2 regions of the Corynebacterium testudinoris genome follow, and region 1 is predicted to be linked to the other one. Evidence: riboswitches for the same ligand, from Rfam matches in the RefSeq annotation. Region 1 holds a riboswitch; the other holds the start of a gene.
The links. A riboswitch is a leader RNA that binds a small molecule or an ion and turns the genes downstream of it on or off. The one in region 1 is predicted to bind cyclic di-AMP.

Region 1 (14,253 bases):
TCCAGGTGGTGGCCTATGCCGTTGACGGGCGGCCGGAGCCGAAGTTCAACGATGCTCCCCAGGGGCGGGTCATCCCGCCTCCCGCGCCGGAACCCGCCGAGGGCGACTACGACGATTATGAGGAGCACAAGGAGCAGTCAGACTCTTTCGTTCGCTTCGCCGATTCCTCCGCGGAGGCGGTTCAGAGCTTCCGTGGGTCGGTGAGCCGCCGGTGGCGCAGCGCCCGCGCCTACCTCGCCGAGAAACTCCGCCACACCGATCGCGGCTAGGGCCACCACCCTGCCTGCCTAACGCAGGCTGCGATCGCGCTCGTAGAAGGCAATCGCCGCAGACGTAGCCAAGTTGAGGGAGTCCGTGCCCGCCCCCATGGGGATCCGGGCGCGGACGTCGGTGGCGCGCATTGCGTGTTCGGTGAGGCCGGGGCCTTCGGAGCCGACGAGGAGGGCGACTTTGGGGTGGGGGTTCCCGGCGGCGTCGACAAGCGCGTCCGCGAGGTGGGTGGCGGCGGGATCGGGAGTGAGCGACACCAGATGGAAACCGGCCTCACGCAGCTGCGACAGAGAGCGCTGCCACGTGGTGTAGGTGCCTTCTAAGTGGGCGTAGGGGGTGCGCAGGACGTGCCCCATGGATACGCGGACGACGCGGCGGTAGAGCGGATCGGCGCAGCCGTTGCCGAAGAGCATGGCGTCGGCGCCCATGCCCGCGGCGTTGCGGAACAGCGAGCCGATATTCTCGTGGTCCCCCACGCCTTCGAGGACGACGATGGTCGAGGCGGAGGCGAGGATGGACTCCACGGAGGGCTCCGGCGCGCGATCGGCGGCAGCGAGCAGGCCACGGTGCATGTCGAAGCCAGCAACCTCGGTGAGCATGTCGCGGGTGACCTCAAAGATGGGGATGGAGTCATCGACCTCGTGGGATTCGAGGAAGGTGTCGAGCTTGCGGGCGTAGCCGACGATGCTGCGCACCGGGAACCGTGACTCGAGTAGCCGGCCGACGACGAGGGGGCCTTCGGCGATGACGAGTCGGCGGGAGGGGCCGTCGGATTTCTTGAGGTCGCGGACATCATCCAGCCGGGGATCGGCGGGGTCCTCGATACGAATGCGCATGGGTTAGTTAAGGGCCTGGAGGATCGGGTCCATGCCGAAGAAGAGCACAAACAGGGCGGAGACGAGCCACATGATCCAGTGGACGTCCTTGGCTTTGCCCGCCGCGACGGCCATGACGGAGAAAGCGATGAAGCCGACGCCGATGCCGTTGGCGATGGAGTAGGTAAAGGGCATGATGACGATCGTGAGGAAAGCCGGGAGGGCGATGTGGAACTTGGACCAGTCGATATCGGTGACCTGGGCGATCATCATGGCGCCGACGATGACGAGCACGGGGGCGGCGGCCTCGATGGGCACGACTTCGTACAGCGGGGTGAGGAACATGGCCAGGAGGAACAGCACGCCGGTGACAATGTTGGCCAGGCCGGTGCGCGCGCCGTCGGCGATGCCGGCGGAGGAGTCGGCGTAGACGGTAGCCGACGAGGTGGAGGTGCCGCCGCCGACGATGGCGCCGAAGCCTTCGACGACGAGGGCGCGTTTCATGTCCGGCAGCACGCCGTCCTCGCCGACGAGGTTGCCCTGCTTGCCCAGCGCGGTCATGGTGCCCATGGCGTCGAAGAAGTTGGCCAGGACGAGGGTGAACACCAGCAGCGAGGCGGCCAGCACGCCGATGCGGGTGAAGGCGCCAATGAGGTCGACGGCGCCGACGAGGGAGAGATCCGGCAGGCCACCGAAGCTGTCCGGGATCAGGGGGACGGCCAGTGACCAGCCGGTGGGGTTGGGCTGGCCGTCTTCGAAGGAGGCGCCGGAATGGGTGAGAGCCTCGACGATCATCGCGATGACGGTGGTGGCGACGATGCCGAGGAAGAGGCCACCGCGCACGCGGCGGACAACCATGAAGCCGCAGATGATGAGGCCGAGGACGAAGGTGAGGGTGGGCCAAGAGGCGACGGAGCCGTCGATACCCAGGCCGACGGGGACGGTGGTGCCGGCGGCGTCGGGGATGCGGCGAACAAAGCCGGCGTCAACCAGCCCGATCATGGCGATGAACATGCCAATGCCCACGCCCATCGCGGCCTTCATCGACTGCGGGATGGCGCGGAACACGGCGGTGCGGAAGCCGGAGACGGCGAGCACGACGATGACGATTCCGTCGATGACGACCAGGCCCATGGCCTCGGGCCAGGTGAGGCCTTCGCTGGCGACGAGGGTGACCGCAACGAGCGTGTTCAGGCCCAGGCCAGCGGCGATGCCGAAGGGATAGCGGGCGATGAGGCCGAAGGCGATCGTCATCACGCCGGCGGTCAGGGCGGTGGCGGCCGCGACCTGCGGGATGCCCAGGGTGTTGCCGTTGACGTCTTCGACGGTGCCGATGATCAGCGGGTTGAGGATGACGATGTAGGCCATCGCGAAGAAGGTGACCACACCGGCGCGGATCTCGGTGCCGACGGTGGATCCTCGTTCCGAGATGTGAAAATAGCGGTCCAAAGCGCTGCTGTTTTGGGCCGTGTGCACGCCAGCGGTCATGGTGTGGTTCCCCTGTTCAAAAAGTGATGATTCCAAGGCCTGATTTTGGACTCAATCGCGTTTCCACACAACTTCGCCTAGATTCATGGGCGATATCCCAAGGAGCTGAGCTACGTGTACGCCACAACTTTCCTCATGCGTGACGGTCGGGTGGCCAACCTCGACGCCCACCTGCGTCGGCTGCGCACTGAGACGACTTTTCACCCTTCCGCCGAGGAAGAAGTGTTGGCTACGTTGCGCTCGGCCGGCCCCGGAGTGTTCCGCCCGCACATCGAGGTGGTGGGGTCTACCGTGTCCGTTGACTTGCGCCCGGCGGTCATGCCGAATGATGATGTGGTGGTCGATGCGGAGGGCATTCGTGATGAGCGTCGCCGCCCGACCCGCAAGGGCCCGGACTTTGGGTGGCAGGTGCATCAGCTTCAGCGGGTGCGTAATCAGGGGGCTGATGCTGGGCTGCTTGTCGACGACCGCGGCAACATCATCTCCGGCATCTTCTCCAGCGTCCTCTACCTCAGCGGGGGTACCGCCCACGTTTCGGCGCACCCCCGCGCCGCGCAGTCCATCACGTTGGACGCCACCTTGGCCATGCTTATCGACGCCGGGGTTGACGTCGTCGAGCATCCCCAAGGTCTGCCCATGCATCAGCTTCGGACCAAAGAAACGTGGCTGATGAGTTCCCTCGAAGGGGTCCGCAACGTCACCGGCTGGATGGAGTACGGTTCCACCCTTCCTCCGCAGATCACGGGCCTGCCGCGGGGTGGCGCCCCCACCCACCGCGAGATCAACGAGCGGATGTGGGCGTCGGCGAGCAGCGTCTAGAAGATCAAGCCTTCGTCGTCGTAGGCATCGGGGGCGTCGACAAGCGAGTCAGCGGGGGTGCGGGAGTGCGCGCCGCAGCCGTACTTGGCGTGGACGAGGTGGCCGTCGGCGGAGTACTCGTTGACGCAGGCACCGAAATTGGGGCCGATGACATCGCCCACGGGGACGAAGAACGCGCACGTCGTGCAGTCGAGGGTGGCTTTTTCAGCGAACTCGCTCGTCGGGCCGTAGTCGCCGGTGCGCCAGCGCTGCATGGCATCACGCAACCCCTGGTCGCTGAGCTGACCGTCCGCATCGAGGCGCGGATCGTCGGGCTCCGGCGGCATGAGATCACCTGGGCCCAAATCGCCGGGCCGAATGCGATCGGCCCACGGCACCCATTCGGGGGCTTGGAGGGCTTCCCCGCTCGGCGCCGGGACCAGCGCTACTTCGTTGATGGTGACGTGCCTGGATCCGGAGGCGCAGGCCAGGACCGCATTCCATTCCCAGCCGCTGTAACCGGGGACATCCGCCGCGAAGCGGTGGTTGGCCACGTTATGCCCCACCACCTGGACCCCGATGTGGTCGCCGACCCCGCCGTCCCCGAGCTCCTCCAGTGCGGTACGTGCGAGGTCGACTGCGCGGGCGTCGAGAAGCGGGCTGGTTTTCCGGCGGCGATTGCTTGGGGACACGCCCCTCATTATGGGCCATCTGGGGCAGAATGTTGGTCATGAGCCTCCGAGTCGTCGCTTCCGCCTTCTCTTTAATCCTGGTTCCCGCCCTTGCCCTTGGCGCCTGCGCGGCACCGAAGGAGAAGGCCGGCCTGGCCGTTGAGCCGCTGGAAGTCAACATCATTGACTCCTATCCTTTCGACGTCTTGAGCTACACCCAAGGCCTAGAGATGGAGGACGACGGCACGCTCCTCGTGGGCACCGGCATGTGGGACGAATCGCGCATCTATCGCCGCGATATGGCGGGCACCGAGCTCGCCTCCGCATCGCTCGAGCCCCGATTCTTCGGCGAAGGCATCACCCGGCACGGCGACATCATCTGGCAATTGACCTGGCGCAACGGCATCGCCATCAAACGCGACGCCGAGACGCTGGCCGAACTCGACCGGGTCACCTACCCCGGCGAAGGCTGGGGGCTGTGCTCCTTCGAGGACGAGCTCATCATGTCCGACGGCACCGACGAGCTGCGCCACCTCGACCCCGACACCTTCGAGGAACGCTCCCGCACCGTGGTCACCCGCGCCGACCGCGACGTCTCCGAACTCAATGAGCTCGAATGCGTCGACGGGGAGGTCTACGCCAACGTGTTCCTCACCACCGACATCCTGCGTATCGACGCCGCGACCGGCCACGTCACCGGCACCATCGACGCCTCCGGGCTCCCCGACAACTCCTTCCCCGACCCCAACAACGTCCTCAACGGCATCGCGCACATTCCCGGCACCGATCATTTCCTACTCAGTGGCAAGCGCTGGCCCGACCTGTATGAGGTCCAGTTCCTGCCCCAACGGTAGGATAAGGACCCATGGCCACCCGTAAACAGGCGCGGCAGAAGTCCCTGCTGCAGATCCTTGCTCTCCTGATTGCCGTTGTTATCCTGCTGGTCGGTGGTGTCTTGCTGCAGAACTGGTGGAACAATCGCCCCGGCCCGCAGCCCCAAGAGGTGTCCATTACGGCCACGGTCGGCGACGCATCCCTCGAGATCTCCCCGTACCTCGTGTGCGAGCCGGGCGTGGACTGCCCCGAGGGTGAGGTCCCCAACCTCGCCGTCGGCCCCGACGACACGCTCGTGCTCGACATCCCGGAAGCGATCTACGACCACGACTGGCAAGTCCTCATGATTTATGATGACCCGGCCGCCAACGACCAACAACTCCACGCAGCCAATGATGCGCAACAGGTGGAAATCCCCGGTTCCACCGACCCCATCGGCGAGAACACCGAGCGCCCCCGCCTCATGGTCGTCGAAGTCTCCTCGGTGATGCTCGGCCACAACGACGCCGGGGAGGAAACCCCTTATACAACGGTGTGGTCCTTGAGCACCATGAGCTAGCCAGCAGTGAGCCGGGTTTAGGCGTCGAGCTCCTTGGCCACAGCGCGGAGGATCTCAGCGACCTGGCGGCCGACCTTACGGTCCGGGTAGCGGCCAGCGGCCAGGCCGGGCTGGACATCGCTTTCCAGCAGGGTGAGCAGGTCCGAAATCATGCTGGATAGCTCTTCGGGCTTGTGCCGGTGGGCGGGGCGGCGGCGCGGGGAGTCTAGAATTTTGACGCGCAGGGCTTGCGGGCCGCGGCGTCCAGCGGCGAAGTCAAACTCAATGCGCTGACCAGCGACTAACTCCTCCACGCCTTCGGGCAGTACCTGCTTGCCCACGTAGACATCTTCATCCCCCGGGTTGGAGACGAATCCGAAGCCCTTTCCGGCGTCGTACCACTTCACCTTGCCGATCGGCACGATCCTCACCACTTTCTTTTGCTTAACACGTGAAGGCACGAGTATACCCCGCTGTCGGCGTTGATCACGCGCGCTCCACTACCCGTTGGCATGGCCGACGCAACACAATGAGACGCACGTCACATTGTCCGGGTTTGGCGGGGCTGGCCTGGGAAAAAACCTTTGCAGGACCCCCGCAACTGAAAAAATTAGAGCCGACTTGTGAGTCGAGCGTGACTAAACCGTTATAAACCGTTACTCTGCATGGCAGGCACAGCGTCGGTCACCACCCCTCGCCTCCCACGCCGAATCCTGTCCAGGATGGCGAGAGACCACGTCAGTCGTGCACCACAAACGTGAATAATTCCATGTGGACAGGAGCGGGGAAACCACCGCGGACCTCTATTAAGCCAGAGTTTCGCAACGGGCATCCGCCCTCGGGGTGAAGCCACAAACGTGGCCGGGCACAGTGATCCTCCGCCCGAACCCGACAGCTCACTTCGCAGGCGTCAATATGAGAGGAACACTTCTTTTAACATGGCACGTCATTCCCGCAAGACCGCGTCCATCGGCACCAAGTTCGCCGCCACCACCGTCGCTTTCGGCGCAGCAGCCGCCCTGCTCTCCCCGACCGCGTCCGCTGCCCCCGACTCCGATTGGGACCGCCTCGCACAGTGTGAGGCCGGCGGCAACTGGCAGATCAACTCCGGCAATGGCTACCACGGCGGCCTGCAGTTCTCCCCGGCCACCTGGCGCGCATACGGTGGCGCTGAGTTCGCTCCCGTCGCCTACCAGGCCACCCGTGAGCAGCAGATCGCCGTCGCCGAGCGCACCCTCGCCGGCCAGGGCTGGGGCGCATGGCCGTCCTGCTCTGCACGTCTGGGCCTGAACTCCGCTCCGACCCCGCGCAACATTGCCGCCGACGCCCCGGCCGCTGTCCAGCAGATCGTCGAGCAGGCCGGCGCTTCCTCCGAAGCCCTCGCTGTCGACGCCGTCTACAACGCCATCCAGGCCAACCTCGCCCAGTTCGGTGTGCAGGTCCCCTCCGGCCTGGAGGCTGCCTACAACGCCAACCGCGGCAACTTCGATGCTTTCTACGGCGCCAACCGCCACATCATCGATCCGGCCCTGGGCCTCTAAACTCCCCCAGACGCCTGACAAGCCCCCGCACCACTGGTGCGGGGGCTTCGTTTTGCCAAGCCCGGGCAGCTCCAGGCGGACCCCGAAACCCGCACTCGCTAACAACTCTGGCATCTCACCAACTTCCGAACCCCCGAAATTGTTAGCGAAAGCGGGTTTGCCCGCCACCATCGATCAACAGCGAGACGCAGACACGCCAATCCCCCGCACCCTAGCCAGCACAAACGTGCCTGGGGTGCGGGGGATCCGCGTTGAGAGAAAAGAACGCTTAAGTGTTGTAGCGGGTGTACGGGTGGACGTAGCCGAGCTGCTCGGCCGGGACCGGAAGCACGGTGTCGTCGCCGAAGGGGCTGGACGCGCCAGCCAGCTTGGAGATCAACTCAGTCACCACGTGACCGTCTTCAGGGATATTCTTCGGCCAGGCCGGATCGACGTAGCCCTTCTTCTCAACGTTTGCCATGCCGTCCATTCTTGCAAACCTGGGGACAAAAAGTAACTTGAACTGCCATTAAACTCGTCCACACCATGACATCTACCCCCGATCGCCCCGATTTCCGCACCTGGCTGGCTCAGCGCAGTGATGATGAGCTGAGTTTCCTCCTCGCGGCGCGCCCCGACGTCGTCTTGCCGCTCCCCCCAGGGATTACCCCCTTGGCGGCGCGTTTGCAGTTGCGGGCGTCAGTGGGGCGGGCATTGCGAACGGTCACGGCGCTGGAGTTGGCACTGGTTGAGGTGGCCGCTGAGCTCGGGGCGGAGCTGGAGCCGATCAGCTCCGCGGCGCTGGGTGCGGAGGCCACTCGTCGGATCCCGAGTGCCACCCCAGCCCAGGTTGGGGAAGCGACGGAGAGGCTGTTCGCCCTCGCCATCTTCTTCGGTAGTGCCGAAGCCCTGCTCCTGGTCACCGAGGCCATGCCGTCGCTGCCGCAGGATTGGCAGCTGTTGGACAATGAGACTCCCGCGCTCCCGGAGGATCTCCCGGCTCAGCAGCGCGCCATTGTGGATACGTTGCTGCATTCCGGCGGCGTCGGCACGACGAAGCATGCCGCCCCGGATGCTGATCCCGCTCATCCCATCCCGCAGCTCCTGGCAGCTGGCCTGCTCACCCGCGTCGATGCGGGCACGGTGCGCTTGCCGCGCCGCATTCGCGCCGCTCTCCTCGGCCGTCCCCACGTTGCCCGGCCGCTGGTCCCGTCACCTCGGGTGCTCGGCGAATCGCTTATCGACGTCCGCGGTCAAGACCGCACCGACACCATCGGCGCCGGCGCGGGGCTGGAGGTCGCCCGCCACCTGCGCCAACTGCTGGATGTGCTGGGCGAGCACCCTGTGGAACTTCTCAAGGATGGCGGCGTGGGTGTGCGGGTCACGGCCTCCCTCTCCCGCCAGCTCGGGGTGTCCGAGGTCGACATCAATCGGCTCGTTTTCTTGGGCACGGCCGCCCGGCTGCTGAGCCGGGGCGAGGAGGGGCTTGGTCCTACGCAGGCGGCCGATGAGTGGCTGGAGGCGGAGCTTGGCACGCAATGGCTCACTCTCCTGCGCAGTTGGCTTGACTCCCCGTGGGCTCCTTGGCTGGTGGGCGACAAGGATGAGAAGAAGCTTCCCATTCGTCTGCTCTCTGAGCAGTCTCATCGCCCGCAGCTGCCTGAGCACCGCCAGCTCATTTTGTCCCAGTTCACTCGGCCTGCCCCGGGGGTGGAGATCAGTGATGAGGAGATGTTCGATGATTTCTTCTACACCCACCCCATCCCCGCGACTCTCCTGCCGGCGTGCACCGTGGAGGAGATTCTTTCCGAGGCCCGGTGGCTCGGAGCCCTAGCCGGGGGCACCGCCACCTCCCTGCTTCGCGCCCTGCTCGATCCCACTGCCGATGCCGAGGCCGTCGCCGCCGATGTCACACCCGGGACCGTCGAGCGGGTCATCGCGCAGGCGGATATGACGATTCTTGCCCCCGGCCCGCTCCCCCGCGCCGTGCAGGCGGAGATGGAGCTCCTCGGGGATCTCGATTCGGGAGGTCTGGCTAGCGTCTACCGGGTCACCGAGCATTCCGTCCGCCGTGCTTTGGATACCGGCCGCACGGCGGAGGAGCTGAAGACCTGGCTCGCGGACCACGTCCTCGGGGAGGTCCCGCAGTCCATCACCTACCTCATCGATGATGTCGCCCGCCGCCACGGGACCCTCCGTGGCGGCCCCGCGTTGAGTTACGTGCGGTGCGATGACCCCGCGCTCCTGCTCGAGGCCGCTCGCACCCCCGCCGCCGACGACGTCGCGCTGCAGATCATCGCCCCAACCGTCGCCATTTCCCAGGCACCCCTCGTCCGGGTCATCGATGCACTGCGGGGAGCGGGTTTCCAGCCGGTAGCGGAGGATGCGTCGGGGGCGGCGCTCGATATTCGCCCGAAGCCCCTCCGGCTGCCCACGCCCGATGCGGCGCCGGAACGATTGACGACGATCCCCGCCGAGCGGATTGCCGCGGCCGTCTCCGCCATCCGCCGGGCGGATGATAGCTCCGAAAAGGTACCCGCCGAGAGCGGTAAGACGCTCGCCGTGTTGCAGGCGGCGGCGCGGGGCGGGCGGACGGTGACGCTCGGGTTCGTCGATAAGCATGGACTCGCCGTGCACCGGGTGGTCACACCGCTGACGGTGAGCGGCGGGCAGGTCGACGCGCTCGATGAAGTGTCCGGTGACGTGCAGCGATTCATGCTCCACCGCATCACGGAGGTGCTGTTGGACTGACGTGCCATAATGGCGTCCATGGCTTTTGGCGACGGACCCCTCATCGTGCAATCGGACAAGACGGTCCTGCTGGAGATTGATCACCCACTGGCGGATGAGGCCCGCGCCGCGCTCGCGCCGTTCGCTGAGCTCGAACGCGCCCCCGAGCACGTGCACACCTACCGCATCACCCCGCTCGCGCTGTGGAATGCGCGCGCCGCGGGGCATGACGCCGAGCAGGTGGTCGACGTCCTGGAGCGTTTCTCGCGCTTCCCTGTCCCCCAGGCCCTGCTTATCGACGTCGCTGAGACGATGTCTCGCTACGGTCGCGTGCGGTTGCACAAACACCCGGCCCACGGCCTCGTCCTGGAATCGGCCGAGCCGGCGATCCTCGCCGAGTTGGAACGGCACAAAAAGATCCGGCCCATGTTCGGCGAGCGCATCGACGAGGAGACCATCGCCGTGCACCCGTCCGAGCGTGGGCGGCTGAAGCAGGAACTGCTCAAGGTCGGGTGGCCGGCCGACGATCGTGCCGGTTACGTCGATGGCGAGGCCCACCCCATCGCCTTGTCCACCGCCAATGAGCAGTGGGAGCTGCGCGATTACCAGCGCTACGCCGCCGACTCCTTCTGGGAGGGCGGCTCGGGAGTCGTCGTGCTGCCCTGTGGCGCGGGTAAAACCATGGTGGGTGCGGCGTCGATGGCGCGCGCCCAGGCGACCACGCTCATCCTCGTCACCAACACCGTCGCCGGCCGCCAATGGCGCGATGAGCTCCTTCGACGCACGACCCTCACGCCGGAGGAGATCGGCGAATACTCCGGGGAGCGCAAGGAGATCCGCCCGGTGACCATCGCCACGTATCAGGTGGTCACCCGCAAAACGAAGGGCGAATACCGGGCGCTGGAGCTTTTTGATTCCCGCGACTGGGGCCTCATCATCTACGACGAGGTCCACCTTCTCCCCGCGCCCGTGTTCCGCATGACCTCCGATCTGCAATCCCGCCGCCGTCTCGGCCTCACCGCCACCCTCGTGCGCGAGGACGGCCGCGAGGGCGACGTTTTCTCCCTCATCGGCCCGAAGCGTTATGACGCCCCGTGGAAGGACATCGAAGCCCAGGGCTTCATCGCCACCGCTGAATGCGTCGAAGTGCGGACGACGATGAGCGAGGCGGAACGGATGACCTATGCCACGGCCGAGACCTCGGACCGCTACCGCCTGGCGGCGAGCGCGGAGGCGAAGATGCGGGTCGTCGATAAGCTCTTGCACCGACATGCCGGGCAGCCGACGCTCATCATCGGCGCCTACCTTGACCAACTCGAAGAGTTGTCCGAGCGTTTCGATGCCCCGCTCATCGAAGGCCGCACCTCCACCAAACGCCGCCAGGAACTTTTCGATGCCTTCCGCTCCGGCGACATCTCGGTACTAGTGGTGAGCAAGGTGGCTAACTTCTCCATCGACCTGCCTGAGGCGGCAGTGGCCATCCAGGTCTCCGGCACGTTCGGCTCCCGGCAGGAAGAGGCCCAACGCTTGGGCCGATTGTTGCGGCCCAAGGCCGACGGCGGCGAAGCCCACTTCTACTCCGTCGTCTCCCGGGACACCCTCGACTCCGAATACGCCGCCCACCGGCAACGCTTCCTCGCCGAACAGGGCTACGCCTACCGCATTATTGACGCCGACGACCTCGATTAGGATGAGAGCCCATGAAGGTATTTAAGTTTGACGTCGACGAGGCTTTTGCCAAGAAGAACAACGAGATGCTCAAAGATTCTCGGCGCCTCCAACTCTCGGCAGCCGTCTTCGGCCTCATTCTCTTGGTCCTCGCGGGGGCCGTGTACTTCTGGTTCGGCGCCGGTCAGGCGTGGGGCCTCGTGGCTGGGATCATCCTCTTCACCTTCGCCCTCGTCTGCTTCTTCCTCGTGTTCGTCGTTCCGCGCCAGGTCGGCTCCGCCCAGGACCTCTACGACAAATACCCACTCGCCCCGGCCATCATCGTCGAAGTCAACGAACGCGACTTCGTCATCATGGCCCTCGTCAACACCAACGTCGATCCGGCACTGCCCCCACGCTGGGGTGCCGCACTGCGCACCGTGACCCGCATCAACGGCATCAAGGACCCCAAGCTAGGAACCCGCTTGCCCGTCGCCGCCGTCTCCGGCCGCCGCACCGTCCGCAATCAAGAACACTGGGACGAGATCTCCCCCATGCCCATCGCCTGGGGCACCCCCGATGCGAACGTGGTAGACATTGCCCGCAAATCCATCCCCGACGACCAGTGGAACCGCCTAGAAAAGGCCCGCAAGCGGCTCAGCGACGTCAAAGCCACCGACTTCAACCTCCTGGTGCTGTCATGAGCGGCAGAGAAGTCACCCGCCTGCAGCCCTTCGGGGAAACCGTCTTCGCCACGATGACCGAACTGGCTGTCACCCACGACGCTATTAACCTCGGCCAGGGCTTCCCGGATTCCGATGGCCCCGCCGCGATGCTCGAACTCGCCTGCGCGGAGATCTCCTCCGGCAACAACCAATACGGCCCCGGCCGCGGCTTTATGGGATTGCGTTCCGCGATCGCCCGGCAGCGCCAGCGCGACTACGGGGTGACCTACCACCCCGAGGCGGAAGTATTGGTCACCGTCGGCGCCACCGAGGCGATCTCCGCTACCGTCCTCGGGCTCGTCGAGCCGGGGTCCGAGGTCATCGTCCTCGAGCCCTACTTCGACGCCTACGCCGCCGCCATTGCATTGGCCGGGGCGACCCGCGTAGCCGTCCCCCTGGTGTCCGCCGGTGATACCTGGACCGTCGACGTCGACGCCGTTCGCGCCGCGATCACCCCGCGAACCGCCATGGTCATTATCAACTCCCCGCACAACCCCACCGGGTCGGTATTCTCCCGGGAGGTCTTGACCGAGCTGTCCGCTGTCTGCGTGGAGAACGACCTCCTCGTGCTGTCCGATGAGGTCTACGAAAACCTCGTCTTCGATGACACCACGCACACCGCCCTCGCCGCTCTGCCGGGCATGTGGTCCCGCACCATCACCGTCTCCTCCGCCGCGAAGAGCTACAACGTCACCGGCTGGAAAATCGGCTGGGCCCTCGCCCCCGCCCCGCTTCTCGACGCCGTCCTCAAAGCCAAGCAATTCATGACCTACGTCGGCCCCACCCCGTTCCAACCGGCCGTGCACTACGCCCTGGACCACGAATCCGCCTGGCTTGAGGACATGGTGAGCGGCCTGCAGTCCAACCGGGATTTGCTTGGCGATGCCCTCCGCACCGCCGGCTTCCCCGTCTCCTCCACCGCCGGAACCTACTTCACCGTGGTTGACATCGCTCCCCTGGGCTTTAGCGATGGCGTTGAATTCTGCACCGCCCTCCCCCAGCAGATCGGCGTGGCCGCCATCCCGGTCCAGGTCTTCTGCGACGACCCCGAACCGTGGCGCACGAAGGTCCGTTTCGCGTTCTGCAAACAGCCAGCAACCTTGGCCGAAGCCGCCCGCAGGATTACCCAGTTAGGCGCCTGACCTTCTCACTCGTTTCGCGTGATCTCACGCTGTCGAAAGGGCTCCTTTCACCCGCTCTAGTGCCGGTGAAAGGAGCCCTTTCCACATGGTGATTTCACGCCCCAGCACCCATGGCATCCTTGAGGGCATGACTGATGAGTGGGACGACAGAATTACTGCCTTCTGGGCCGCAGCGGACGAGTCCCGCCCCGAGGAGATGATGCGCAGCATGCGCGCCCTCGTCGACGAACGCCCCGCTGATGATCCAGATGCCCTCTACGAATGGGCTTCGATCCACGATTTTCTTGGCAGCGAACGCGAGGCTGTGCCGCTCTACCAGGCGGCGCTCGAGAACGGCCTAGCCGGACCGAGACGCCCTCAAGCTGTCATCCAGCTCGCGAGCTCATTGCGCAACATTGGCGACGCCAATGGCGCTATCGCACTCCTGGAAAACCATCCGAGTGACGACATAACCGGTGATGCAGCGCAAGCTTTCCTAGCCCTGGCCCTGCGGGATGCCGGCCGCACTGACGAGGCTCTCCGCGTCGCCCTCCGGGCCCTGGCCCGCACTCTTCCGCTCTACTCCCGGGCCGTCGAGAAGTACGCGATGGAGCCACCGAAGCTTCACGGATGACACTCCCTGGAATCGCGTGTAGGCCCTGCCCACCCAACCCCCACCAAAGGGGGCCAGATGAACAAGGCCTACACACATCAAACAAAATGTTAAGTTTTTAGTGTCGGCGGTAACCTACTCTCCCACACCCTCCCAGGTGCAGTACCATCAGCGCAACCAGGCTTAGCTTCCGGGTTCGGAAAGGGACCGGGCGTTTCCCTGCTGCCATCAACCACCGACACACCCACCAGAACAACACCCACCACCCACACAAGATGATGGACTGTTTCGTTCTGTGACACGGGTGTGCTGTGTCAGACACTGCATAATGGACGCGAACCACCAACCACCCCAACAAGGGAGTGACCATGTGATCTTATTTTTTTGTTACGTTGCGTAAAAAACACCCACCAACCACCACAGCAGTCAAATGTGTGTGTGTTTTGTTGGTCTATTAGTACCAGTCACCTCCACACCTTACAA
Region 2 (14,253 bases), 1.2 Mb from region 1:
AGGGGAGTGAGATCCATCGCCTGCAAGGCGATGAGCTGCGACGGCTCCGGCGTGAGCTGTCCAGCCCACAGCCAGCCCCGCACGCCCGGGGCGAGCATCTCGGCGACGTAGGCGGCGGCGGTGACCAAGGCGCCGTCGAGAAGCATGGGGGTGCGGCGCGCCGCAGCCTGCGCAATGAACGCCACCAAAGCGACGAAATCCGGCGACGAGATCATCCGAAGCGTGTCCAACGGGGTGGACACCTGGCCGCGAACGCGGAACATTGCGTCGCGGATCGCAGCGACCTTCACCTTCCACATCTCATCGCTGACCCCCACACCCGGCCCCACGATCGCGACCGGCTCCGTGCGAGTAAACGCCCCCATGACAGCAGCCGCGACAGTCGTCGTCGCCACCCCTAAATCACCCGGGATGAGCAGGTCAGCGCCACCATCGATCTCCTCATCGGCGACACGCCTACCAATCTCCAACGCCCGCGCAAACTGCTCCGGCGACATCGCATCCTCGCGATCAATCGACCCAGACGACCGCGACACCCGCTCCTCACCCCACGCCTCATGGTCCAACGACACATCGACAACGCGTATCGACGCCCCCGCCTCCCGCGCCGCCACATTCGCCACACCGCCGCCCACCAGCAGGGCTTCCGCCCGCTGGACGGACAGCTCCAGCGGCAAAGACGACACACCCAGCCGGGCCACGCCATGATCCCCCGCAAACACCACCGCCCGGCACCGCTGCAGCGCAGCAGCCGGCACCTGCCCCTGACAAGCAGCCAGCCACGCAGCGACCTCAGTCAAACGACCAATGCCCGCCCCCATCGGCTGCAGCTGCGCCAACGCGCTCACCACCGCCTCCCTGGACTGCTCATCGGGGGCACTGACTGATTCAAACGTCGCGTCATCCATGAAGTGAAGCCTCCATCAAGCAGGTAGGGAGAAAAGGGTTAAGGCTGATCGCCGATAGACAAACGCGGCTTCGGCGTACGCCACTTCCGCGGCTGCGTCGCCCGAGAATAAGCGTAGAACCCCATGCCCAAGCCCGCAGCGGACGTACCCGGGAACTTCGCCCGAACCGCACGATTGACCTTCGAACCCAGCCACACGCCCTCGATGAAGAAGAAGATCATCAACACCATCGCAAACATCGACATAATGTTCGCTACCTGCGGCATCCACGTGCCAATGAACAAAATGACCAGCAAGCCAATAGCCACCGGCATCACGTAATTGTTGAGGAAGCGACGCGAATCAATCCAATCGCGCACAAAACGACGCTCCTCACCCCGGTCGCGAGCCATGAGATAACGCTCATCACCACGATCCATCGCCGCCTGCATGTCACGCTGATGCTTACGCGACTCCTCGCGCTCCTTCGCCTTATACGCCTTCCACTCGTCCTTAGACATGGACTTCTTCAATTCCTTCCGCTTCGCATTGCGCTGGGCGGGGGAACGAGGCGTAGATGGATCACGGATAACACCGCGCTCAATCTCTACCTCACGGCGCTTCGGAGTCGGACGGCCCTTCGGCGGCGTATAGCCCTTAGGACGCTGCTCCGACTCCACAGCAGTCTGCTCAGCACTCGTCGTCGACTCAGGATCAGTAGAAGGATTCTCGGATTTCTGCCAGGGGAGTTTCACGAATCCCAGGCTACAAGGCTAGGGCAAAGAAACGGGAATATGGGTCCACCGATCAACGTTGACGTTGAATAAGCGGAGTACCAACCACCCTCAATCCTGCACAGGCAGCCCTGACAACCAAGTGGCCGAATTTTCCACTGCCAGGGTAGGGTGGTCGGCTATACGCCGCATACCGGCAGCACAACAATTTCAAGGAGACCCCCATGACCGCCCCTACCTCCAGCACTGGCGTGATCCTCACCGACGCTGCGGCCGTCAAGGCCAAAGCCCTCCTGGACCAGGAAGGCCGAGATGACCTCGCCCTCCGCATCGCAGTTCAGCCCGGTGGTTGCGCAGGCCTGCGCTACCAGCTCTACTTCGACGACCGCACCCTCGACGGCGACAAAGCCGATGAGGTCGGCGGCGTTCGCCTCGTCGTAGACAAGATGTCCGTCCCCTACCTCTCCGGCGCCCGCATCGATTTCGCCGACACCATCGAGTCCCAGGGCTTCACCATCGACAACCCCAACGCCGGCGGCTCCTGCGCCTGCGGTGACTCCTTCAACTGATCTTTTAACGCGCAGCTGATCCTGCTGCACGGTAGTGGCCGGCTCCCCCTCGCATACGTGGGGGAGCCGGCCACTGCTGATTTCTGGGGGCTGTGTTCTGGCCTGTGTTCTGGCCTGTGTTCTGGACTGGGCGATCGCGACGGGCTGATCGCGACCCGAACCTTGCTCGGGTGCTGAAACCCCAGGTCGCTTGGCGTGGGGGTGGCGGAAATGGGCTAAAAGTCGGGAGGAGGGGTGATCGCGACGGGCTGATCGCGACCCGAGCCTCGCCCGGGTGCTAAAACCCCAGGTGGGATGGTGCGGGGGTGGCGGAAATGGGCTAAAAGTCGGGAGGAGTACTGATCGCGACGGGCTGATCGCGACCCGAACCTCGCCCGGGTGCTAAAACCCCAGGTGGGATGGTGCGGGGGTGGCGGAAATGGGCTAAAAGTCGGGAGGAGTACTGATCGCGACGGGCTGATCGCGACCCGAACCTCGCCCGGGTGCTAAATCCCCAGGTCGCTTGGCGCGGGGGTGGTGGAAATGGGCTAAAAGTCGGGAGGAGGGCGTCGCGATTAAGCGAGGGAGACCACCAAGTTGATCGTGGTAGCCATGATGGCCGTGCCAAAGATAAAGGCGTAGAAGCTGTGGATGAGCACAGTCGTCCTGATCTTGGTGGTGGTGATCGCGGTATCGGACACCTGGTAGGTCATGCCCGTGGAGAATGCCATGTACGCGAAATCGAGATAGCGCGGGGGATCATCCTGGTTGAAGTCGATGCCCTGGGGTGGATCGTTCTCGAAGTATTCGGCTGCGTAGCGCAGGGTGAACACGGTGTGGATGAGCATCCAGCTGGCCACGATGACGGTCAGGGCTACTACTGAGCCGATGGCTCTTTGCAGGTCGGCGGCTCGGGAGGCGTCCATGAGCAGGAGAACGACTGTTGCTAGGGAGAGCACTGTGGCCAGGATGAGTAGGAGGCGGCGGGCGGCGCTGGAGGGAACTTCGCCGCCGGCGTGGGCGGCGGTTCCGGCGGCGTCGAGGTGCGCGAATGATCTCCAGGGGGAGATGTTGAAGGCTATTGCTGCCGCACCCCAGGCGTAGGCCGGGGCGCGGAGCCACTGGCCGGAGAACCCAACGATGAGGAAGACAATGAGGCCCACGCCGAGCATGAGCCAGGCTCGGCGGGTGGCCTGAGTGCGGGCCGTGGGGCCGTGATAGGGGGATCCTGAAGGCATGCTTCTCACTGTAGAGGGAGCACTTTAGAGGGAGACGGGGTAGTCCTTTTCTTCGATCTGCGGGTCGATGCGATGCTCGACGAAGATGCCGTGCCACACCATGAACGCGAGGACGGTCCAGAGGCGACGGGAGTGATCGGAGACGCCGTCGCGGTGTTCTTTGAGCATTTCCAGCACGGCTGCGCGGTTGAAGATGTCGTCGGTCTGGGATTCGTTGATGGTCTCTAGTGCCCAGCCGAAGAGTTCGTCGCCGGCCAGCCAGTGGCGCATGGGTACGGGGAAGCCGAGCTTCTTGCGGTGCAACACGTGCGGGGGCACGATCTGCTCCATGGCTTTGCGCAGTGCGTATTTGGTGGTGCCGTTGGAGATCTTGAGGTCGTGGGGGATGGTTTGCGCCACGGCGAATACTTCTTTGTCCAGGAAGGGGACGCGCAGTTCGAGCGAGTTGGCCATGTTGATTTTGTCGGCTTTGACCAGGATGTCGCCGCGCATCCACGTGAACAAGTCGAGGTGTTGCATCCGCGCGACGGGGTCCATGTCGCGGGATTGGGCGTAGATGGGAGCGGTGACTTCCTTGTGGTCCCATTCTTCCTTGGCCCAGGGGATGACTCGTTGCATTTGTTCGAAGTTGAAGGAGCGGGCGTTGCCGTAGTAGCGCTCTTCCATGGTCTGGGAGCCGCGTTCGAGGAGCGATTTGCCCTTCATGCCGTCGGGTAGGACTCGCGAGAGGTGGCGCAGTCCCTTGCGTAGGGGAGTGGGGATTTTTTCAAAGGGCGCGAGTGACAGTGGTTCCTTGTAGATGGTGTAGCCGCCGAAGAGTTCGTCGGCGCCTTCGCCCGAGAGCACGACTTTGACGTGTTTGCGGGCTTCTTGGGCCACGAAGTAGAGCGGCACGAGCGAGGGGTCGGCTACCGGATCGTCGAGGTACCACATGATTTTCGGGATGGCGTTGGCGTATTCCTCGGGGGAGACGACCTTGACGATGTGTTCGACGCCGATTGCAGCCGCCGATTCCGCCGCCACGTCAACCTCGGAGTAGCCTTCGCGCTCGAAGCCGGTGGTGAAGGTCAGCAGGTTGGGGTTGTGGCGCTTGGCTAGCGTGGCAATGGCGGTCGAGTCGATGCCGCCTGACAGGAATGATCCGACGGTCACGTCGGCGCGCATGTGCTTTTCTACGCTGTCCTCGAGCACTCGGGCAATGCGATCGAATAGGTCTTGCTCTTGTCCCTTCGGGACAGTCTGCACAGGGAAGGTGGGTTTGAAATACCGCTTATCGACGACCTCCCCTCCCGGACGCAGCGTCACCGTGCAACCGGACTCCACCCGGCGAATAGCCGTGTGGAGGGACTCCGGCTCGGGCACGTATTGCAGGTCGACGTAGTGTTCGATGGCCCGCTGGTCAAGGCTGAGGTCGAGACCCAGTTCGGGCGCCATCTCGAGAATTGATTTCTTTTCCGAGGCGAAGACGGTGCCAACCTCAGTGGTGGCGTAGTACAGCGGCTTGATGCCAAACTGATCGCGAGCGTTGAACATCACCTGCTCTTGGGTGTCCCAGATGCTGAAGGCGAACATGCCGCGCAGGTGCTCCACGACCTCTTCGCCCCAGTGGTGGTAGCCCACGACGATTGTCTCGGAGTCGCCATTGGTGTTGAACTGCCATCCGGCGGCGCCAAGTTCTTCGTGCAATTCGAGGTAGTTGTAGATCTCGCCGTTGAAGATAAGGGCGTAGCGCTCGGGGGATTCCGGGGGTCCCCACACGAGCGGCTGGTGGGAGTGCTCTAGGTCCACAATGGACAGGCGGTTGAATCCGAACACCGCGTGCTCGTCGTTCCAGGTGCCGGCTTCGTCGGGTCCGCGATGCCGCACGCACGGTAACGCGCGGGTAACCGCAGCAACATAGTCGTCAGCGTTGCCGCCGCTAGTGAGCAAGCCAATAAAGCCACACATCTAAGAAATTCTCCTCATATATAAGAAGTGGATGGCCCTACGATACGGCCGAAGGGGGAGTCGGCGCTAAATCACCGTGTTGTGATGCGTCGCGGCGCGAGGGTGCAGGGCTGGGAAAATGGGGAAAGGGGTGAACTCGCACCCTAACGGAGGGATACTTTCGGATGATGGGGGCAATTCGTCAATGTGAGTTGGGTTACACCAGTGAAGGAGCCTGTCCAGCTGCTTTCGGAGGTTATCCCACATGGGCTGTAACATCCTGAGTGGTTTATGTGACGTTGGTGGGCAATTGCCCTGCCCGGAGGAAGTGAAACCACTCGGATGAGGTCCGTTGATGAACTATCCTCCTGAGATAGGAATGCTTCACCAGTGTTCAAGGATTTAGTGTGGACAGGAAGGCAGACACACGTGGAACAGCGTAAAAAACGCGGTCTCGCTCGTAAGGCGGGTCTCGGCGGTGTGATGGCTCTCGGCGGCTTGACGCTTGCCGGTTGTGACGTCGCGCCCCCAGAGAGCGTCGGCAAGATTCTAGGCATGGGCTGGCCGACGGGTATCACCCCGGAAGCTACCGCCATGTACAACTTCTGGGTCTGGGTCTGGGCTACCGCCTGGATCATTGGCATCATCATGTGGATTCTCATGCTGGTGGCCGTTTTCAGCTGGAGCGCTAAGAAGGCTGAGAAGAAGGGCAAGGGCGAGTTCCCGAAGCAGCTGCAGTACAACATTCCGCTTGAGCTGGTGCTGACCATCATGCCGATCTTCATCGTCATGGTGCTGTTCTTCTTCACCATTCAGACTCAGCACAAGGTTGTGGCCCTGGATAAGGATCCGCAGGTGACGGTCGACGTGACCGCATTCCAGTGGAACTGGAAGTTCGGCTACCAAAACGTCGCAGCTGAGCTGAGCCCGACCGGCTCTGAGTACAACGGTGCAGACGCTGAGCGCCAGGCCCTCGCGGACCTGTCGAAGGTGGATGATCCGGAGACGGTGAAGAACCCGAACCCGATCCACGGCATGTCGAAGGGCGACCAGTCCTACCTCCACTTCAACCAGATTGAGACTCTGGGCACCACGGAGGAAGTTCCGGTTCTGGTCCTCCCGACCAACACTGCCATTGAGTTCCAGCTGGCTTCCGGCGACGTCGCCCACTCCTTCTGGATCCCGGAGTTCCTCTTCAAGCGTGATGCTTACGCTCACCCGGAGGCCAACCAGCAGCAGCGTGCCTTCCAGATTGAAGCCATCGAAGAGGAAGGCGCCTTCGTCGGGCGCTGTGCCGAGATGTGTGGCACCTACCACTCGATGATGAACTTCGAGCTGCGTGCCGTTTCTCCGGCCGACTTCCGTGCGTACATGCAGTACCGCATCGACAACCCTGATGCCCCGAACTCTGCGGCACTTGAGTCGATCGGCCAGGCCCCGTACGCAGTCTCCACCCACCCGTTCAACTCGTCCCGTCAGACCTGGGACGGCGACAACGTGGTCGACAACAACGCCAACCTCTAAGCGGGGAGAAAAGCAATGAATCCTAGCTCAAAACTGCTGTACGGAATCTCCGCGTTCCTCGGCCTCATGGCTTTGATCTACATCTTCGCCACGGTCAACGTCCAAGATGACGCGTACCTCTACGGTGCAGAGTGGGTCGGCATCGTCGCCCTCGTGCTCTCCTTCGGTCTGGCCATCATGCTCGCTGGTTACATCCAGTTCACCGAGCGTCGCACGGACATCGTTCCCGAGGACTGGGAAGAGGCAGAGGTCGCTGACAAGGCTGGCATCCTCGGTTTCTTCTCGCCGAGCTCCATTTGGCCCGCCGCAATGGCAGGCTCCATCGCGGTCCTCGGTCTCGGCATCGCGTTCTGGCACTTCTGGATGATCGGCCTGGGTGCTGTGCTCCTCGTCTGGTCCGGAACGATGCTCAACCTTCAGTACGGCCTGCCCAAGGAAAAGCACTAACTTCTTAGCCAGTCTGTCTTCATTCCACGCAATCCTTGACGGCGCCTCCCCTCTAGCGGGGGAGGTGCCGTTTTGTGCTGTCCCTACGATGCGCGGCCCAAGGGAGGTTCTGGGCGTCACCAGCTCAGCTCCCGCGCACGAAATGAGGGCGCCCAAGCGCCGAATTTCCCGGGGTTGACGCAGTTCAGAGGGGGTCAACCGAAAGTTGGAAACCGCCCAAAACCGGCGACAACTGTTGTGATTTAGATCTCTTTGGGCGAATATGCGGTTCTCGAGACCGGGACCGAATCATCGGGTATCGTTGCCGGAAACAAGTGTCCCTGAGGGGTCAGGGGCACGAGTGGGGGAGATGACCTGCAGGAATACCTCGTCGGTTCGCAGGGTGCAAAAGTTCCCGGGGGTACGCAGAAAACTTGAAGAAATTTGGCGCATTGCAAAACCGCTGGTCGCGTTCCTAAAGCTGCTTTACGGACGGGGGGATATGAAGTGACTTCCACCTTGTGACCCGTCATACTTACATACGTGACGAGCGCAGTTTCAAACCCAGGTATGGCAGCACCACAGCGTGTTCCGGCACTGAACCGACCCAACATGGTCAGTGTCGGCACCATTGTGTTCCTGTCGCAGGAATTGATGTTCTTCGCCGGACTGTTCGCGATGTACTTCACATCGCGTGCGAATGGCTTGGCAGGAGACTGGGAGTATCAGACTTCCCACCTCAACGTGACTTATGGATTCATCATTACGACGATCCTTGTTGTCTCCTCCTTCACCGCACAGTTCGGCGTCTTCGCAGCTGAAAGGGGTGACGTATACGGTCTTCGACGCTGGTTTGCCATCACCGTGGCATTGGCAGTGGCCTTCCTCGGCTTCCTGTCCTTCGAGTACTACGAGATGATCCACCACGGTGTGACCATCCAGTCCAGCGTCTTTGGCTCTGTTTTCTACATCATTACGGGCTTCCACGCAGCCCACGTGACGGCCGGTGTGATCGCGTTCGTCGTGATCCTCCTCCGTCTCCAAAAGTCCAAGTTCACGCCGGCACAGGCCACTGCGGCCATGGTGGTGTCGTACTACTGGCACTTCGTCGACGTTATCTGGATCGGCGTCTTCATCACTTTGTACCTAGTCCAGTAGGCCGTAGTCAGCCGAGCTACTCGGCCTACAGCCCTTCACTTTCCGTTCACGATTTTCAAAAGGGAAACTGATGGAAAACACTCCTAATACCGCAGCCGCGGACGACAACACGTCGACTTCCTCGGCCAAGAAGGTCCGCAGTCGGCGCAAAGCGCGCCGACTGATCGCGGGCGCCTTCGCTTTGACCCTGGGCCTGACCGGCGCGGGTCTTCTCGCGACCGCGCTCACCCCGGACGCTCAGGTGGCAACCGCACAGCGTGATGATCAGGCTCTGATCCAAGAGGGCAAGGACCTCTACAATCTGGCTTGCATCACCTGCCATGGCGCAAACCTGCAGGGCGTCCCGGATCGCGGACCGTCTCTTATCGGCACCGGCGAAGGTGCCGTTTACTTCCAGGTTCACTCCGGCCGCATGCCGATGATGTCGAACGACGCTCAGGCAGAGCGTAAGACTCCTCGTTACACCGAGCAGCAGACCCTCGCTATGGCGGCCTACGTGGCAGCCAACGGTGGTGGCCCTGAGCTCGTGTACAACGCGGACGGCACCATCGCCATGGAGGATCTCCGTGGAGCCAACTACAACGGCCAAATTGATGCGCAGGATATCGCCCGTGGTGGCGAGCTCTTCCGCCTCAACTGCGCTTCGTGCCACAACTTCACCGGTCGTGGCGGCGCGCTGTCCTCCGGTAAGTACGCTCCGACCCTGGATCCTGCGAATGAGCAGGAGATCTACCAGGCGATGCTGACCGGCCCGCAGAACATGCCTAAGTTCTCTGATCGTCAGCTCTCTGCCGACGAGAAGAAGGACATCATTGCCTTCATCAAGGCCTCCAAGGAGACCCCGTCTCCCGGTGGCTGGAGCCTCGGCGGCCTCGGCCCCGTCTCTGAAGGTATGGCTATGTGGTTCATCGGCATCACCCTCGTCGGTGCAGCCGCTATGTGGATTGGATCGCGCTCATGAGCAACGACAAAAAGAAGTACACCAAGCAGGAACTCAACGCGATGAGCAACGACGAGCTGGCCCGCCTGGGCACTGAGCTCGACGGCGTTACCGTTGCGTACCGCAAGGCGCGCTTCCCGGTACCAAACGACCCGGCCGAAAAGCGCGCATCTCGCAGCGTCGCTATTTGGCTCGGCATCGCCATTGTGGCGGCTATCGCCTTCCTCGGCGTTTACATCTTCTGGCCGTGGGAGTTTAAGAACCTCGGCGAGGAGGGTCACCTCTTCCATACCTTCTACACGCCGCTGCTGGGCTTGACCTCCGGTCTGTCCATCATTGCGCTGGGTATGGCGGTCGTTCTCTACGTGAAGAAGATTGTCCCCGAAGAGATTTCGGTGCAGCGCCGTCATGACGGCCCCTCGGAAGAGGTTGATCGTCGCACCATCACGGCATTGCTGAATGACTCGTGGGAGACCTCCACCCTCGGACGTCGTAAAGCGCTGCAGGGCCTGTTCGGCGGAGCCGCTGTCCTTTTCGGTCTGGTCGTTGCCGCTCCGCTGGGTGGCATGATCAAGAACCCGTGGAAGCGGGGCGAGCTGGGCATCATGGGTGACGGCACCCTGTGGACCTCGGGTTGGACCCTGCACGACGAGGGCGTCAAGCTCTACCTCGCCCGCGACACTGGAGCCATCGCCGAGGAGCACAAGGGGGACTCCGGTACTCACTGGGTCACCGCTGGTGTGTCCCGCCTGGTCCGTGTTCGCCCGGAGGACCTCGACGCTGGTGGCATGGAAACCGTCTACCCGCTCACCGAGGGCGACTGCAACGACGGCGATATCTACGATCCGACCCGCGACGTGTACGAGAACCAAATGCACTCGATCCACGGGCCTCGTAACTCCGTCATGCTCATTCGCCTGCGTTCCGCTGATGCTGAGCGTGCAATCGAGCGCGAGGGCCAGGAGTCCTTCCACTACGGCGACTACTACGCCTACTCGAAGATCTGTACTCACATCGGTTGCCCGACCTCTCTCTACGAGGCTCAGACCAACCGCATTCTTTGCCCCTGCCACCAGTCGCAGTTCGACGCACTGCAGTACGGAAAGCCGGTCTTCGGTCCGGCCGCCCGTGCACTTCCGCAGCTGCCGATCACTGTCGATGAAGACGGCTACTTGGTGGCAAAGGGTAACTTCATTGAGCCCGTCGGCCCGGCATTCTGGGAGCGTAAGTCATAATGAGCAACAAACTTGCCCAAGCTGGCAATAACATCGATTCCCGATACACCATCTCGGGCCTCATTCGCCCGCAGCTGAACAAGGTGTTCCCGACCCACTGGTCGTTCATGCTCGGAGAGATGGCGCTGTACAGCTTCATCATTCTGCTGCTGACCGGTGTGTACCTGGCGCTCTTCTTCGATCCGTCGATCACCAAGGTGATCTACGACGGCGCGTACCTGCCGCTCAACGGTGTGGAAATGTCTCGCGCCTACGCAACCGCGTTGGACATCTCCTTCGAGGTCCGCGGTGGACTCTTCGTCCGCCAGATGCACCACTGGGCTGCACTGATGTTCATGATGTCCATGGTCGTGCACATGTTGCGCGTCTTCTTCACCGGTGCTTTCCGACGCCCGCGTGAGGCCAACTGGATCATCGGCTGCACCCTCATCATCCTCGGCATGGCCGAAGGCTTCATGGGTTACTCCCTCCCGGACGACCTGCTCTCCGGTGTCGGCCTGCGCATCATGTCCGCCATCATCGTTGGTCTCCCGATCATCGGTACGTGGCTGCACTGGCTGATCTTCGGCGGTGACTTCCCGTCGGACCTCATGCTCGACCGTTTCTACATCGCGCACGTGCTCATCATCCCGGGCATCATCCTCGGCTTGATTGCTGCTCACTTGGCGCTGGTCTGGTACCAGAAGCACACCCAGTTCCCGGGCGCTGGCCGCACCGAGAACAACGTTGTGGGCATCCGTATCATGCCGCTGTTCGCCACCAAGGCCATTGGCTTCGGCCTCCTGACCGCTGGCGTCCTGGCCCTCATGTCTGGTCTGACCACCATCAACGCCATCTGGACGATCGGCCCGTACAACCCCTCGCAGGTCTCTGCAGGCTCGCAGCCTGACGTGTACATGCTGTGGACGGACGGAGTCGCCCGTGTCATGCCGGCGTGGGAGCTCTACCTCGGCAACTACACCATTCCTTCCGCCTTCTGGGTTGCCCTGGTCTGTGGTCTGATGGTCGTGGCACTGTTCGCTTACCCGTGGATTGAGAAGAAGGCCACCGGCGATGACGCTCACCACAACTTGCTGCAGCGTCCGCGCGATGTTCCGGTCCGCACCGGCATCGGCGTCATGTCGATCGTGTTCTTCATGCTGGTGACCATCTCTGGTGGTAACGACCATGTGGCTCACTTCTTCCAGATCTCGCTGAACGCAATGACCTGGGTTGGCCGAATCGGCATCATCATCCTGCCGCCGTTGGCTTACTACATCACCCACCGCATCTGTGTTGGTCTGCAGCGCTCCGACCGTGAGGTCCTGGAGCACGGTATCGAAACCGGTGTCATCAAGCAGATGCCGAACGGTGCCTTCGTTGAGATCCACCAGCCGCTCGGCCCGGTCGACTCTCACGGACACCCGGTGCCGTTGCCGTACGCCGGCGCCCGCGTCCCGAAGCAGATGAACGAGCTCGGCTTCGCCGATGTCGTCTCCCGCGGCGGTGCCTTCAGCCCCGACCCGCAGGACGTCACGGATCGTCTCGACTCCATTCACCACGAGAATGAAGCTGAAGAGAAGGCCATGTTCGAGAAGCTGCAGGAGGCCAATCGAGAGGCTGACCGCGACAAGGGTCTGCACGACTAGTAGTTCCTGAACAACCCTGCGCTCACAAGAGGAGCCCGGCACCCAAATACCTGGGGGTGCCGGGCTCCTTCTTTGCGTCCCTCAGGCCCACTGGGTCGATGAAAACCCGCACTTCCTAACAACTTGTTGGGGTGGGAGAGGAGATTGACCCCGGAATTGTTAGGAAGTGCGGGTTTTGGAGTCCCGGCATGGCACCGGGACTCTGCAGCTCTCCAAGATGAGTGCTCGTGGCAGTAGTGGTGATGTGCGGATGGAGGTCGGCCTCTTTAGTCCCCTGACTGATGCGTCACCCCTAGGGGTGAAGGCGACAAAGGTCCGTTATATTTGTGACTCGCGGGACGCATGGGGCCAACCCCCTAGGGGTGTGAGCGGGATCACAATAATCGTTTGCACTGTGTTGCCGGTAGGTGCTTTCGGGGTGGAACGATAGTCGATCGCCAGGGTTGATCGGGCGGGTTGTGCCAGGTAGTGGCAATATCGACCGGCCGCTCCGAGCTCCTTGTTGGCCGGTATCCGTGAGATGACAGCGAGGGGAGATTGTCTCGACAGCTTGATAACGGCTTCATAACATCCCCAGATCGGGCCGCGGGTTGGACAACTTTCGTTGTTGTTTCGTAACCTGATTGAGACATTGAGGTGCTTCACCATGAAGCAGCCACATGATGTGAACTGAAAACACCAAGCCTAATCCGATCCACGGGCAATCCTCTAGGGGAGTTCATGGAAAGGAGCCGGGGAACCACCAGCATTCATCTGGGGTGAATTCCCGCAAGAGCGGCGATCTGATCGCCGTGGAGTGGGGTAGGGAAGCTTCCGTCTCCCAACCCGACAGCTAACCCGGTAGGCGCACAGGAAGATTTGGAGAAATATCCATGGCAAAGCACCGCCGTATCAGCAAGACCGCCACCCGTCGCGCAGCGACCGCATCTGCCGTCGTGATGGGCGCAACCCTTCTGTCCCCCGGCGCTGCTAACGCAGTCGAGGTCGCGATCCCGAACACGGACATCCGTTTCAACGTTCAGGGTCTCGACGCCGTGCCTGGCATTCAGGCCAACCCCGTTGCACAGCAGTTCATCCCGAACCTGCAGGCCGAGGTTGATAACTTCACCGCTAACGTTCCCAACCCGATCGCTGCATCCTCCTCGAATTCCGCAGGCGAAGCCATCGTTGCCGCTGCCCGTTCGAAGATTGGCGCTCCCTATAGCTGGGGTGCTGTCGGCCCGAACGCCTTCGACTGCTCCGGCCTGACCTCCTGGGCCTACCAGCAGGTCGGCAAGTCCATCCCGCGCACCTCTCAGGCTCAGGCTTCTGCCGGCCAGCAGGTCTCCTTGGACTCCCTGCAGCCCGGCGATGTCATCGCCTACTACGGTGGCGCTTCGCACGTCGGCATCTACGCCGGCAACGGAATGATCATCGACGCCCTCGGCTCCGGCACCCCGGTCTCCGAGCGTCCCCTGAACTACATGCCGATCCACTCGGCAGTGCGCTTCTAAGTCGCACCGCACGACGCCGCTCCCGAGCCTGTTCTCTGGGGCGGCGTTGTTGATTCTGAGGTCCATCCGGCAGAGCACATTGGTCACATTCGTCGCTAGAGTCACTACTTACTTGGCAGGTAGCAATGCATCCTCAGGGAGGGCTTATAGTGGGAACGTCCTTTGTGTTTAACCCCGTGGTAGAAAGCGTTCCCTTGTCTCTTCGTCTGCACGTCAATCGTCGTTTCCGCACCGTCGCTGCCAGCGTTATGGCGGTCACGTTGCTGACCTCGGGAGTGGCATTGTCGTCGATGGCGCCGACCGCGTGGGGCGACGACGTCGATACGCTTATCGCTGCGATGGATGAGATTTCCCACGAGGCCACCAGCCAAAGCGAAGAGGTGAAGCAGCTCGAGGTCGACATCGAGGAGAGCCAGCAGCACCTCGATGCCCTCCGGGGCGACGCGGACGCGGCCCACGAACGGGCGCGAGTGGCTCAGGAAGCCGAGCAGGCGTACCAAGGTCAGGTCAATGATA

Region 2: linked by a shared signal. The riboswitch ahead of CTEST_RS08975 (NlpC/P60 family protein) and the one ahead of CTEST_RS03450 (resuscitation-promoting factor Rpf1 domain-containing protein) in region 1 are both predicted to bind cyclic di-AMP.

What each region holds. Positions count from the first base shown of each region.
Region 1 covers NZ_CP011545.1:695,662-709,914, reverse strand. The annotation lists gene CTEST_RS03490 (DUF6928 family protein) at 1-269, shown strand, start outside; gene CTEST_RS03485 (TrmH family RNA methyltransferase) at 288-1,106, opposite strand; gene CTEST_RS03480 (NCS2 family permease) at 1,110-2,573, opposite strand; gene CTEST_RS03475 (aminotransferase class IV) at 2,688-3,392, shown strand; gene CTEST_RS03470 (DUF3027 domain-containing protein) at 3,389-4,072, opposite strand; gene CTEST_RS03465 (glutaminyl-peptide cyclotransferase) at 4,093-4,896, shown strand; gene CTEST_RS03460 (DUF2771 domain-containing protein) at 4,908-5,435, shown strand; gene CTEST_RS03455 (cold-shock protein) at 5,453-5,836, opposite strand; cyclic di-AMP (ydaO/yuaA leader) riboswitch at 6,163-6,341, shown strand; gene CTEST_RS03450 (resuscitation-promoting factor Rpf1 domain-containing protein) at 6,353-6,955, shown strand; gene CTEST_RS03445 (hypothetical protein) at 7,224-7,415, opposite strand; gene CTEST_RS03440 (helicase-associated domain-containing protein) at 7,481-9,685, shown strand; gene CTEST_RS03435 (DNA repair helicase XPB) at 9,704-11,353, shown strand; gene CTEST_RS03430 (DUF3239 domain-containing protein) at 11,365-12,015, shown strand; gene CTEST_RS03425 (pyridoxal phosphate-dependent aminotransferase) at 12,012-13,178, shown strand; gene CTEST_RS03420 (tetratricopeptide repeat protein) at 13,264-13,791, shown strand; rRNA gene rrf (5S ribosomal RNA) at 13,893-14,010, opposite strand; rRNA gene CTEST_RS03410 (23S ribosomal RNA) at 14,205-14,253, opposite strand, start outside.
Region 2 covers NZ_CP011545.1:1,876,602-1,890,854, reverse strand. The annotation lists gene CTEST_RS09030 (nicotinate-nucleotide--dimethylbenzimidazole phosphoribosyltransferase) at 1-908, opposite strand, end outside; gene CTEST_RS09025 (DUF3043 domain-containing protein) at 947-1,642, opposite strand; gene CTEST_RS09020 (HesB/IscA family protein) at 1,846-2,190, shown strand; gene CTEST_RS09015 (DUF1345 domain-containing protein) at 2,745-3,407, opposite strand; gene asnB (asparagine synthase (glutamine-hydrolyzing)) at 3,432-5,354, opposite strand; gene ctaC (aa3-type cytochrome oxidase subunit II) at 5,763-6,857, shown strand; gene ctaF (aa3-type cytochrome oxidase subunit IV) at 6,873-7,304, shown strand; gene ctaE (aa3-type cytochrome oxidase subunit III) at 7,827-8,441, shown strand; gene qcrC (cytochrome bc1 complex diheme cytochrome c subunit) at 8,512-9,402, shown strand; gene qcrA (cytochrome bc1 complex Rieske iron-sulfur subunit) at 9,399-10,616, shown strand; gene qcrB (cytochrome bc1 complex cytochrome b subunit) at 10,616-12,244, shown strand; cyclic di-AMP (ydaO/yuaA leader) riboswitch at 12,916-13,105, shown strand; gene CTEST_RS08975 (NlpC/P60 family protein) at 13,117-13,737, shown strand; gene CTEST_RS08970 (C40 family peptidase) at 13,986-14,253, shown strand, end outside.